Regions from separate parts of the Sporosarcina sp. NPDC096371 genome, predicted to be linked through region 2. Evidence: riboswitches for the same ligand, from Rfam matches in the RefSeq annotation. Region 2 holds a riboswitch; the other holds the start of a gene.
The links. A riboswitch is a leader RNA that binds a small molecule or an ion and turns the genes downstream of it on or off. The one in region 2 is predicted to bind S-adenosylmethionine.
Positions count from the first base shown of each region.

Region 1: linked by a shared signal. The riboswitch ahead of metH (methionine synthase) and the one ahead of metA (homoserine O-acetyltransferase MetA) in region 2 are both predicted to bind S-adenosylmethionine.

Region 1 is NZ_JBIWFE010000004.1:216,885-223,166, forward strand. Features, by position in the region: gene bioB (biotin synthase BioB) at 350-1,336, opposite strand; gene ACIQ0H_RS12650 (biotin transporter BioY) at 1,338-1,928, opposite strand; gene ACIQ0H_RS12655 (histidine kinase) at 2,064-2,246, opposite strand; SAM riboswitch class I at 2,424-2,531, shown strand; gene metH (methionine synthase) at 2,629-6,081, shown strand.
Region 2 is NZ_JBIWFE010000003.1:193,844-200,125, forward strand. Features, by position in the region: gene ACIQ0H_RS09635 (SIMPL domain-containing protein) at 1-403, shown strand, start outside; gene ACIQ0H_RS09640 (cupin domain-containing protein) at 479-829, shown strand; gene ACIQ0H_RS09645 (NUDIX hydrolase) at 960-1,454, shown strand; gene ACIQ0H_RS09650 (PP2C family serine/threonine-protein phosphatase) at 1,585-2,382, shown strand; gene ACIQ0H_RS09655 (hypothetical protein) at 2,467-2,646, opposite strand; SAM riboswitch class I at 2,968-3,075, shown strand; gene metA (homoserine O-acetyltransferase MetA) at 3,177-4,085, shown strand; gene ACIQ0H_RS09665 (hypothetical protein) at 4,146-4,862, shown strand; gene ACIQ0H_RS09670 (GNAT family N-acetyltransferase) at 4,962-5,531, shown strand; gene ACIQ0H_RS09675 (PepSY domain-containing protein) at 5,648-5,905, shown strand; gene ACIQ0H_RS09680 (DUF421 domain-containing protein) at 6,064-6,282, shown strand, end outside.

The DNA of each region.
Region 1 (6,282 bases), on a different contig from region 2:
AGGATTGAACTACATCCTTCCCCGGATGCCTCCCGCGATAAGCCTTCGCTGGAGATGAGGCGAAAATCATAAGTTCAACTTATAAAGACAAATAATTCTCTGCAAATATAAAAATGGACTTCCTCATAATATGTAGGAAGTCCATTTTTCATTCAGATAGAAACAGGTTCTTTTAATCAATTACGCCTCGGCGTAATTGCGTCCAAATTTTGAATTGCGTTTGCGCAATTCAAAATTTGTGACATCCGCCGGAGGCTCAACTTAATTCGGTAGGGGGTTGAACCCCACTGATTTTAAGGCATTTTAGCATTCATCCTACCACTTATAGAAGTGGCGGACTTCTGCTGAATTAAGTTAGTGGTTCAAGATCAACTTCAAACCCTAAGTCTTCCAGCATCTGACGATCACGGTTGCTTTCTTGTCCTGCCGTTGTTAAATAATCACCAATAAAAATCGAGTTTGCTGGGTATAATCCGAACGGTTGTAAGCTACGCAAGTTCACTTCTCGACCTCCGGAAATTCTAATTTCCTTCGTAGGATTCATGAATCTGAACAAGCACAACACTTTCAAGCAATAACGAGGTGTTAATTCATCCGTACCGCCGAGGGGCGTCCCATCCACCGCATGTAGAAAGTTAACGGGAATCGAATCAGCATCCATTGCATGTAAGCTGCGCGCCATTGAAACGACATCTTGTTTCGTTTCACGCATGCCTACGATGACACCTGAACATGGTGAGATACCCGACTGCTTCACAAGGTCGACCGTGTTGACGCGGTCCTCATATGTATGAGATGTCGTGATACTTTCATGATGTTCCGCTGACGTGTTGATGTTGTGATTGTAGCGGTCAACGCCTGCTTCTTTTAACCGTAATGCCTGTTCTGGCTTCAATAGTCCAAGGCAAGCACAAACAGTCATATGTTCATGTTTCGCCTTGATTTCCTTCACAGAATCGATCACAATTTCAAGCTCTCGGTTGAGTGGGCCCCTACCGCTCGCCACAATACAGTAGGTTCCTGCATTCAATTCCACCGCTCTTGCCGCCCCTGTCACGATTTCTTCTTTTTTCATCATGGCATACTTTTCAATTGGAGCTGTCGAAACGATTGACTGTGCGCAATACCCGCAGTTTTCGGGACATAAGCCAGATTTCGTATTCATGATCATATTGAGTTTCACTTTATTCCCATAGTAATGTTTCCGAATCGTATAAGCTCCGTGAAGGAGTGCTAGCAAATCCTCATCAGGACTGTTTAAAATGGCAAGTGCTTCGCCATCCGTCAATATATGTCCTTCGAGTACACGTTTTGCTAAAGCATCGTACTTCGTCATGTCAACGCCTCACTTTCAGCAACTTGTACATACGGTGTCCAAACATCCCTGCGAGTACTGACAATAATAGATCTTTCGGCAGTGGCGGTATCATCCATAACCACGCCACTTTGTACGTAAAAACATCCGGCGCCGCAGCCCACAGCTTATACGCGGCGTACATCCAATTCGTACCGATAACATAATTCACAACCATCGCAACGAGTGCCGCAATAATATAACCATGTAACTTATTATTTTTTTCAACAATCTTCCCCGCGATATACGCTGCAAAAATGAATGACACTATAAATCCAAATGTCGGGCTAATGATGGAGCCGAAACCTCCGCTGAATTTTGCAAAGACTGGTGCTCCAGCAAGTCCGATAAACATATAGACCGTCATCGCAATGGCACCTAACCGGCTCCCTAAAATAAGTCCTGCTAAGATAGCGAAAAACGTCTGCAATGTAATCGGCACACTACCAACGACCAGAAAAGGTGCAAAGGCCGTAATGTTTGCCCCAATCATCATCAGTGAAGCAAACATCCCACAATAGACAAGACTTAGTGCACTCATCCCACTTTTCGTTTTCACTGTAGCTGTTGTCATCGAATACCCTCCTTATGTTAACTCTAATAGAATAAAAGATAACTCATTATGTGTCAACTTAAATAACAAAGTAGTTAACCTATATATTTTGAAATAAAAAAATCACTAGCAACATTCGCTAGCGATTTCATTTCATTACTTTTTCTCTTCATCTTTTGGAAATAAAAAATAGGCAAGAAACCCACCAACAGCCATCGCACCTAACGTGATATAGATTCGTGACATGGGCGGCACGTCTTGATGACTCTTGTTTAGCATCATAATGCTAACCGTACCAACAATCATCATGATTGGAATAATATACATAAAAGCTCTCAACTTATTCACCTTCTGTTTGTCATTTCCCCCCATCTTACCATACATATTCTAGCATTCTACAAAGGACAGCTTGACGAAAGGCAATTATAACGTTATGATGATTTCAATTATTCAACCAATAATAAGAGATGTATTTCAATCCGTCTCCTCTATTAGTTAATTCAACTACATAATTTATTCTTATCAAGAGAAGCAGAGGGAACTGGCCCTATGAAGCTTCAGCAACCTGCCGAAAGGACTGGTGCTAATTCCAGTGGGGTCCATCTGTGATCCTGAAGATGAGAAGGGACAAATACGTATACTCGTAAAGCCTTCTTTCTATGAAGGCTTTTTTTATTTTTTCAGATTACTAAACCGATACGAAGAAAGAGAGTGATTAGTTATGTCAAAACATCCTATTGAAGAACAACTACAGAAAAGAATACTCATTATGGATGGTGCGATGGGGACCATGTTGCAAAATGCTAATCTGTCTCCTGAAGACTTCGGTGGCGAAGAATACGATGGTTGTAACGAATATTTAAACATCACAAGACCCGACGTCCTTAACCGGATTCACCGTGAATATTTAGATGCTGGTGCCGATATCATTTCAACAAATACCTTTGGAGGGACGCCGATCGTCCTCGATGACTACGATTTGGGCGATCAGGCACATGACATCAACTTCCGTGCAGCACAAATTGCTAAAGAATGTGCCGAAGACTTTTCCACATCTGATTGGCCTCGCTTTGTTGCCGGTGCAATGGGACCTACAACCAAAACATTATCCGTCACAGGCGGCGCTACGTTTGACGGTTTGACACATGACTTTTATGTACAAGCGAAGGCACTTATCGAAGGCGGTTGCGATTTGCTTTTGATGGAAACTAGCCAGGATATGCTGAATGTCAAAGCCGGAACACTAGGCATCAAACGCGCATTCGAAGAGACAGGACAGGAATTGCCCGTGATGATTTCCGGAACAATTGAACCAATGGGGACGACCCTTGCAGGGCAGAGTATCGAATCATTCTATATTTCAATCGAACATATCAAACCACTCTCAGTCGGCTTGAACTGTGCGACAGGACCGGAGTTCATGACGGATCACCTGCGCTCACTCTCAGAGTTGGCAACGAGTTATGTCAGTTGTTACCCAAATGCTGGACTACCGGACGAAGAAGGTCATTACCATGAATCACCTGAATCCCTTTCCAAAAAGTTAGAAGGGTTTGCAGACAAAGGCTGGTTGAACGTAGTAGGTGGATGTTGCGGAACAACGCCTGCACATATTCGCGCAATCCGTGAAGCCGTAGCCGATAAAAAACCACGACAAGGTCCAGAAAGCGTTCATGGGCATGCCGTGTCTGGTATAGAGCCACTATTATATGACGACTCCATGCGCCCTCTATTAATTGGCGAACGGACTAACGTTATCGGTTCCCGCAAATTCAAACAGCTTATCGTAGATGGCAAATTTGAAGAAGCATCAGAAATTGCACGCGCACAAGTAAAAGGCGGTGCACACGTCATTGATATTTGTCTGGCGAACCCGGATCGGGACGAGCTAGAAGATGTGACGAAATTCATGAAAGAAGTCGTCAAAAAAGTCAAAGTGCCTCTCGTCATTGATTCCACGGACGAAAAGGTCATTGAAGAAGCTTTGAAGTATTCACAAGGGAAAGTCATCATTAACTCCATCAACTTAGAAGACGGTGAAGATCGCTATGATGCTGTTTTACCACTCGTGAAAAAATTCGGTGCCGCTGTCGTTGTCGGAACCATCGACGAACCCGGAATGGCTGTCACACGCGAGCGTAAACTTGAAGTGGCCGAACGTTCCTATGACCTTCTCGTCGATAAATGGGGACTAGCACCGGAAGATATTATCTTCGATCCACTCGTCTTCCCTGTCGGTACAGGTGATGAACAATACATCGGTTCCGCTGTTGAAACGATTGAAGGGATTCGACTCATTAAAGAAAAAATGCCACGGGCGTTGACAATTCTCGGCGTCAGTAACGTATCATTCGGTCTACCTCCTGTCGGGCGTGAAGTATTGAATGCTGTGTACTTGTATCACTGTACGCAAGCAGGTCTTGATTACGCGATTGTGAACACGGAGAAACTTGAACGCTACGCTTCGATTCCTGAAGCAGAAATTAAAATGGCCAATGACCTGTTATTCTCCACAACCGATGAAACGTTGGCGGATTTCACAAACTTTTATCGAGGGAAGAAAAAAGAGAAAACGGAAGATGATATTCCGAAAACCGTTCCAGAACGTCTTAGTTATTACGTAATCGAAGGGACGAAAGAGGGATTAATTCCCGACTTGGAAGCAGCCCTGGAAATGTATGATGCACCCCTCGATATCATTAATGGACCATTAATGGATGGCATGGCAGAAGTTGGTCGCCTATTCAACACCAACCAACTCATCGTTGCGGAAGTGTTGCAAAGTGCTGAAGTCATGAAAGCGTCAGTCTCGTTCCTTGAGCAATTTATGGATAAAGCCGAGGGCGACACAGGCAAAGGAAAAATTGTCTTAGCTACCGTCAAAGGCGATGTCCATGATATTGGGAAAAACCTCGTCGAGATTATCTTGAGCAATAACGGCTTCACAGTCGTCGATATCGGTATTAAGGTAACCCCTTCAACACTTATTGACGTAATCCGCAAAGAAAAACCGGATATTATCGGACTATCTGGGCTGCTCGTTAAATCTGCTCAACAAATGGTAATCACTGCGCAAGACTTTAAAGCTGCGGGCATTGATTTACCGATAATGGTGGGTGGGGCAGCACTTACTCGCCGCTTTACCGACACAAAAATAGCAGCAGAATACGATGGTCCCGTACTGTACGCCAAGGACGCAATGTTTGGGCTAGAACTAGCCAATCGTCTACAAGACAAAGATGAAAAAGCAGCGTTGCTTATCGAATTGGATGAACAACGGGAAAAACGTGCCGAAAATGATGCGATTAAAGCAGCGAAAAAAGCAGCAAACCCAGAGGCGGCAGTTGTTGCACCACGACCTATCAAAACAGTACGTGAAGACGTTCCAGTTCAAGTGCCTAAAGATTTGCGCCGCCGGGTTCAAAAAGATTATTTGGTCTCCCATCTCTATCCGTACGTCAATATGCGGACATTGATTGGCCATCATCTTGGTCTACGGGGCAATGTCAGTAAAATGCTAGAAAATAAAGAACCACGTGCTTTGGAGCTACATGAAATGGTCACTGGATTTTTAGAGTCGGATCACTTATCAGCATCAGGACTCTATCAATTTTTCCCAGCGCAATCCGACGGTGATGATGTCATCATCTATGATCCTGAAGATGCAAAAACGGAAATTGAACGCTTTACATTCCCGCGTCAAAGTAAAGAACCATTCCTTTGTCTGGCTGATTACTTGAAACCTGTTTCAAGCGGCGAGATGGATTATGTCGGTTTCATGCAAGTAACAGCAGGACACGGCGTTCGGGATTTCGCCAACAAATTGAAAGCAGAAGGCAAGTTCTTGGAAAGCCACGCATTCCAAGCTACTGCTCTCGAACTAGCGGAAGGATTTGCAGAACGGATTCACCAAGAAATGCGCGACCAATGGGGAACTCCAGATGCAACAGACTTTACAATGCTTGACCGCTTTGCAGCAAAATACGTTGGGCAACGCTTCTCGTTCGGCTATCCCGCATGTCCGAATCTGGAGGACCAAGCGAAGTTATTCAAACTGTTAAAACCCGAAGACATCGGCGTCCATTTAACAGAAGAATTCATGATGGAGCCGGAAGCATCCGTTTCCGCCATTGTATTTGCCCATCCAGATGCGAGATACTTTAATGTTGATTGACGAACAAAAGCACAAGCGCCTGGTCAGCTCCGACAAGTAGGAAGGATGCAGTTCAATCCTTCCCTGCTGGAAGGCTTGAAGGTAAAGGCGCTCTTTGCCTTTACCAGCAAGTAGGAGGGCAGTCTAAAAACGCCACGTCCTGTGGCAACAAGGAAGGATGCAGTTCAATCCTTCCCTACTGCATAACCTACATCCTGTAGG
Region 2 (6,282 bases):
ATATGATTACGTGGAGGGGAAACAACTATTTAGAGGATATGAGGTCATCAACGCGATTACCGTTGAGACCACAAATTTCAATCAAGCCGGGAATATTATCGATGTAGCTGTTCAAAATGGTGCAAACCGAGTATCCAATATTCAATTCACAGTTGCAAACGAACAAGTTGAATATCAACAAGCATTGAGTTTGGCATTAAAGAACGCATTGGCAAAAGCGCAAACGATAGCTGAAACAATGCAACTACAGCTTGACCCTACTCCTATTAAAATTGTTGAGGAGCAAAAGGGAGGACCTGTCGCACCGCGAATGTATGCAGCGAAAGAAATGAGCGCTTCTACACCGATTGAACAAGGACAAATCACGATTAGCGCTACAGTGACCGTACAATTTCAGTATTGAAAAAGGAAAATACTTGGTGTTTAACTCAAACGGCAACATATGATTTGGATTCTGAATTTCCAGGGAGATAGCAGAATGAAAATATTCAGGATGGATGAAATATCCGGAAGGAACATCACGAACTATGATTCGAATTTTATTATGAGAAAGCTATTGATGACTAAGGAACCGTCACATGTAGGAATCGTACATTTAGAAGAGGGCGGCATCATTGGTTACCATGATGCTGCTGTGCCGCAAATCCTTTTAATTATTGATGGAGAAGGCTGGGTTCGAACCGGCAATGAAGATAAAGTGAGAGTCACAACAGGGGATGCAGTAGTATGGGAAATCGGCGAAGGCCATGAAACGACGACTACCAAAGGGATGAAAGCAATTGTCGTAGAATCGCAAGGTTTGGACATACATTCGTTTGTGGAAAGATGAAGTTGTGCTATAGCGCAGAAAAACACTGCCTTCGTTATTCTTAACATCGAAAGAGGAGTTTTTTAATTCTATTGGTGAGTATGGACAATCGAAATAATAGTTCTATTAATTACTTATAAGGGGTCTTCATATGGGATATATACAAGAGTTAAGGGCACTGGTTGGTCAACGTCCGCTCATTATGCCGGGCGCTAATGTGATTGTGGTAGACAAAATGAATCGACTGCTGTTGCAATTAAGATCGGATAACAAGTGTTGGGGATTACCAGGAGGCGCTATGGAACCAGGAGAGACATTGGAAGAAGTAGCGAAGCGTGAGTTATACGAAGAAACTAATTTGGTCGCTAAAAATCTATCGTTGTTCAATGTCTATTCGGGTGAAGAATTTTATTATAAATATCCGCACGGTGATGAAGTGTACAATGTCATCACTACTTATATTTGTACTGAATATGACGGTGTCATGAAGAAGGATGAAAATGAAGTGCTGGATTTAAAGTTTGTTCATTATGATGAGCTACCAATTAAACTAAATCCTCCTGAAATGCCTATTATTACTGAATTTATTAATACATATTACAAGGAGAAAAATCTGAGTAGTGAAGGGCATGAGAGTCCTAAGTAATCCATGATTGTTTTATATCTATCGAGAGGAAAGAATGAGATGAAAGCGTATTATTTCATATTTGATAAACATGTCAAGCTAATCAAGACAGATGGGTTCCGTCGAATCAAATCCTATTTGGAAACCCATCATGAATGATTTCTCTTGGGTTGGAAGTGAAGAGGATTATATTGATAAGCGTGATGTTCGGTGGTTCAATCGAGTAACAGTGGGGCGTTTTGGCGGTAATTCTTCGGTGGGCCAAACAAAGAATGAGGATGGCTGCATTGTCTGGCAACATGAAGATTGGGAATTCGCGGTTATCCTTGATGCGCATAAAAGTGCCGAAAGTGCAGAACTTGTCATCCATACAATTGAACAATATAAAGTAGATCTGTTAAGGATCTTATCAATAAAGGGGCCTCCAAAGTTTAAACAATTGGAAGGTAAGCTACTTGACATTTTTCAATCTGATGAATTTTTGGCTGCATGTAGACATGTTACAGGAGAGACAGCTTGTCTTGTCGTTGTAAGGAAAGATAACTATATATGGTGGTTTTCCGTCGGAGACTGCCTGGTCTATTTATTGCATCCAGAACTAATTGCTCTCAACCAATTTCAACTGAATCAAAGACAGTTCTTCGAGTGGATTGGGCAAGTGAATACATTTGAAAAAACTGTTCCATGCTACTCATCTGGGACAAGGGAATTGAGAAAAGGGACAAATCTCATTTTCATGACAACAGATGGTTTGCTAGAATGTCCGGGTGAACCTTATGCGAATCCGCAAAATCTGGTCGAAGCGTTGAGTAAAGAAGCACTCGATGAAAGCATTTCACAGATGTTGATGGAGATTGAAAGTCAAAATGTATGGGATAGCACAACAATTATCTCCTGGCCTGTGGATGTAGAGAAGGAAGGGAGCATCCCGAGTGATTACAGGGGATGAAATAATACCCCACACAGCCTATTTCGCTGCGCGGGGTATCGTTTTTTTCATGGTAGGTTAGGCGCTATCAACGCAAAAAATGATTCACTTTCTTTTCCGCTCGTTTGGATTCATTCGCTCTCGCTTCGGTCTAAGACTGCTCAATTCCTCAAACTCGCGAGCAATCTCCTCTTGCATATCTCCCGGTTGAATCTTTTGCCTTTTCGGTGTTTGGGGTAACGAACGCGAATTGTTGGTGCTACCTTGTTTGTTGTCTCTTCCCATGAAAAAAACTCCTTTCCAACATGTAGTACCATGTTAATATGGCTCTGAAATGGTTGTTCTATTCGGAGATAGAAGCATGAAAAACATTGGAAATAGGACTAACAGGTTTGTTTGAAAAGAAATAATCATGACGGTGATCATGTCAAAATGGTGTTAACTTCTTGTATTGTCGAAAAGCGATTTTAAGTTGGGTGGAGAGTTTGCGCAAATGGTTGTAAGCTCCTCGCAGTTAGTTGGAAAATATAGCCGATATCGCCCTGAGAAAATAAAAAGACTGTTTACAATAAAAAGTTTAATAGTATAATGGAATCTAATTGAATATTCTTATCAAGAGAAGCTGAGGGAAATGGCCCGATGAAGCTTCAGCAACCTCTGACATTGTCAGAAAGGTGCTACCTCCATCAAGATTTTTTTCTTGAGAGATAAGAACTGTGAGCGTAACGCAAATCCTCCTTTCTTATCCTATAGAAAAGAGGGTTTTTTTATGCTTAAAATGCATACATAATATACTGAAAAGGGAGAGAAATCTTATGCCAATCAACATACCTGAAAGATTGCCGGCTGGGGAATTATTAAAAAAGGAAAAAATATTTGTCATGGATGAGAACCGTGCAACGTCTCAAGACATCCGACCATTGAATATTATTATTTTGAATTTAATGCCGGAAAAAGAGCGCACAGAATTGCAACTTCTGCGCTTATTGGGCAATACACCGTTGCAGGTCAATGTGACGTTTATGAATATGGCCACGCATGAATCGAAAAACGTTAGCAAGTCTCACTTAGACAATTTTTATACTACATTTGAACATATCAAACATCGACGTTTTGATGGCATGATCATTACGGGTGCGCCAATTGAGCATTTACAGTTTGAAGATGTGAATTATTGGGATGAAATGACACAGATTATGGACTGGACTAAAGAAAATGTGACGTCTGTTTTACATATTTGTTGGGGCGCACAGGCAGCATTGTATCACCATTATGGAATTGATAAATTTACCTTGCCGAAGAAATGCTCAGGAGTCTTTACTCATCGTCTATCAGACCCAACCATCGATTTGGCACGTGGGTTTAATGATGAATTTAGAGCGCCACATTCACGTTACACAGCTGTTTCTGTGGAAGAAATCGAAAATGATAAGCGTTTGCATCTACTGGCGAAGTCTGAGGATGCTGGTGCGTTCATCATCATTTCTAACGATGCTAAACACATTATGATTACGGGTCATTTTGAATATGACGCCACGACACTTGCGGAAGAGTATGCACGTGATATCCAAAAAGGTGTCGATATTGACATGCCAGAAAATTATTTTCCAAATAACGATCCAAACAAAGAACCATTAAATACATGGCGCTCCCATACTCACCTGCTCTTTTCCAACTGGTTGAATTATTACGTCTATCAAGAGACACCGTTTGAATGGGCATAACTGCTCAATGACCACCTTGTCGCAAGTTGCATAAGATAGTATGACGAGGAGGTTGGGCAAATGGGGTTGTTTATGAATAGTGATGAGCACCCAGATGTTTTTAAAAATGATGCAGCAATAGTAGCGCAAAATCAAGGCCATTCTAAAATAGATACGTTAGCGGAATGGATGCAGGAGCAACAGGAAGCGAATGCTTCACTTAATCGTCATATCAGCGACCTGGAAATGCTCCTCAAACAACAAACAAAGAACCAGTCGAATCAATTAAATAACGTTCGTAACCGTGTAAAAGAACTGCAAGACAATGATTCACGACATGGGCAATTTGAAAAAAATGTCTCAAAATCGTTGACGAAGCTGGATAAGAAACAGCAAGAACTCCATCAGATATTGGAGGATAAACATGCAGTAGACAAGGAATTCAAAATGCAAGTGGATACGATTAGCGAATCAACGAACAATATGGCGGTAAAAATGACTAGGCAGTTGGACCAACAACAACAATTAGCTAAATTAATTTTACGGCAAGAGAATGCCCAAAAAGATGTTATTAGCAGACTGGTCAATCAAGAAGGCGTGACGGAGAAAATGGGTAGGCAATTAGATCATCTCCGTAGCCTACTGTATGAACGCACCAATGTTTTAACCGAGAAATTAGAACACAGCTATACGATGACAGCCGCTTATCTAGCAAAACTATTGGCGAACGCAGAACAGCCTATGGCTCGCTTCTGGATGAATCCAAAGTCGGAAGAGAAACAAGAAAAAACTGATTGAAATGGTTATTAACTGCAAGAAAATGGTTGAAGCAACAAAGAAGCACTACGTACAGATCATGTACTTTGTGCTTCTTTGTTCATTCAAGCAATTATGGAAATGTATAAGAAAGGAATAGAGTATATGGATGAACAGCAATCTGAAAATCGAATTCAATTGAGGGAAATGGTGAAGGGTGATTGGCCCGATGTACATAAATATGCATCTATGGAAAGTGTCTGTAAATACCAACCGTGGGGGCCGAACACTGAAGAAGAGTCTTTAATGTTTATTGATGAAGTACTACAAGATGCAAAGAGACAACCACGTAGTCGTTTTGTCTTTGCAGTTTTTGAACAGGAGACAGCTACGATGATCGGCTCTGGAGAAATAACTATCAGGGATACGGTTAACCGTGAAGGAGAAATTGGATACATCTTTCACCCAGATTATTGGGGACGTGGTTATGCAACTGAAGTGGCTCTTTTACTCGTTAATTTTGGTTTTAACGATTTAAACCTTCATCGAATATACGCGACATGTGATCCGCGTAATAGTGCTTCTTCTAGGGTTTTAGAGAAAGTTGGAATGGTGATGGAAGGAAGACTCCGGGAAACTCTGCTTCTTAAAGACGGTTGGCGGGATTCATTCATCTACGGTATATTGGAGCATGAGTGGAAATGTAAGTAATTCATCGCCTCATCCTGTAGGATACTCACCGCCATTGTAGAATGAATTAGGCACATCTTACCCCCTTTTGAATAGAATGTGAAGGACTGCATAACTTTTGAATGGGAGTGAAATGGGTGACGCATCAAAATCGAGAAAGTCAAAATCAACATTGGGCAAACCATTGGCAAAATCCACAATATCGCAGGATTACAATCGATCAAGCTATGGCGATTGCATTGCAACGTGTGCCAGGACAGGTTATAAAAGCAGAACTGGATTACGACGATGGTATGTTGGTCTATGAGATTGATATTAGAACAGCAGAAGGCCATAAGTATGAAGTGAAAGTTGACGCAAATACAGGAGCCATTTTAAGAGTGAAACTTGACTAACCAAAAATATGATTGAGATGCCACGCCGGTAAGTGATACCGTTCGTGGCTTTTTCTTACTTGTTGACACCAAAGCATCTATTACCTCTTCAGTTTTATGTATAGGCGCTCTGTCTTAGGGGAATAATCTCAGAATGACAGGAGTGTGTGATCATGGGCATAAATGAATTACTGGATTTTCATGCATGGGAAACCCTATTTAGGACAACGGTTGCATTCATTGTTTTACTCATTCTTGCCAGATTTATGGGGAAGAAGCAGATTTCTCAGTTATCCTTCTTCCATTATGTAACAGGCATCACCATCGGTTCGATTGCAGCAGAAATTGCAGCTCAGCAAGAAACGGCATTTGTAGATGGGGTTATTGCCATGATCTGG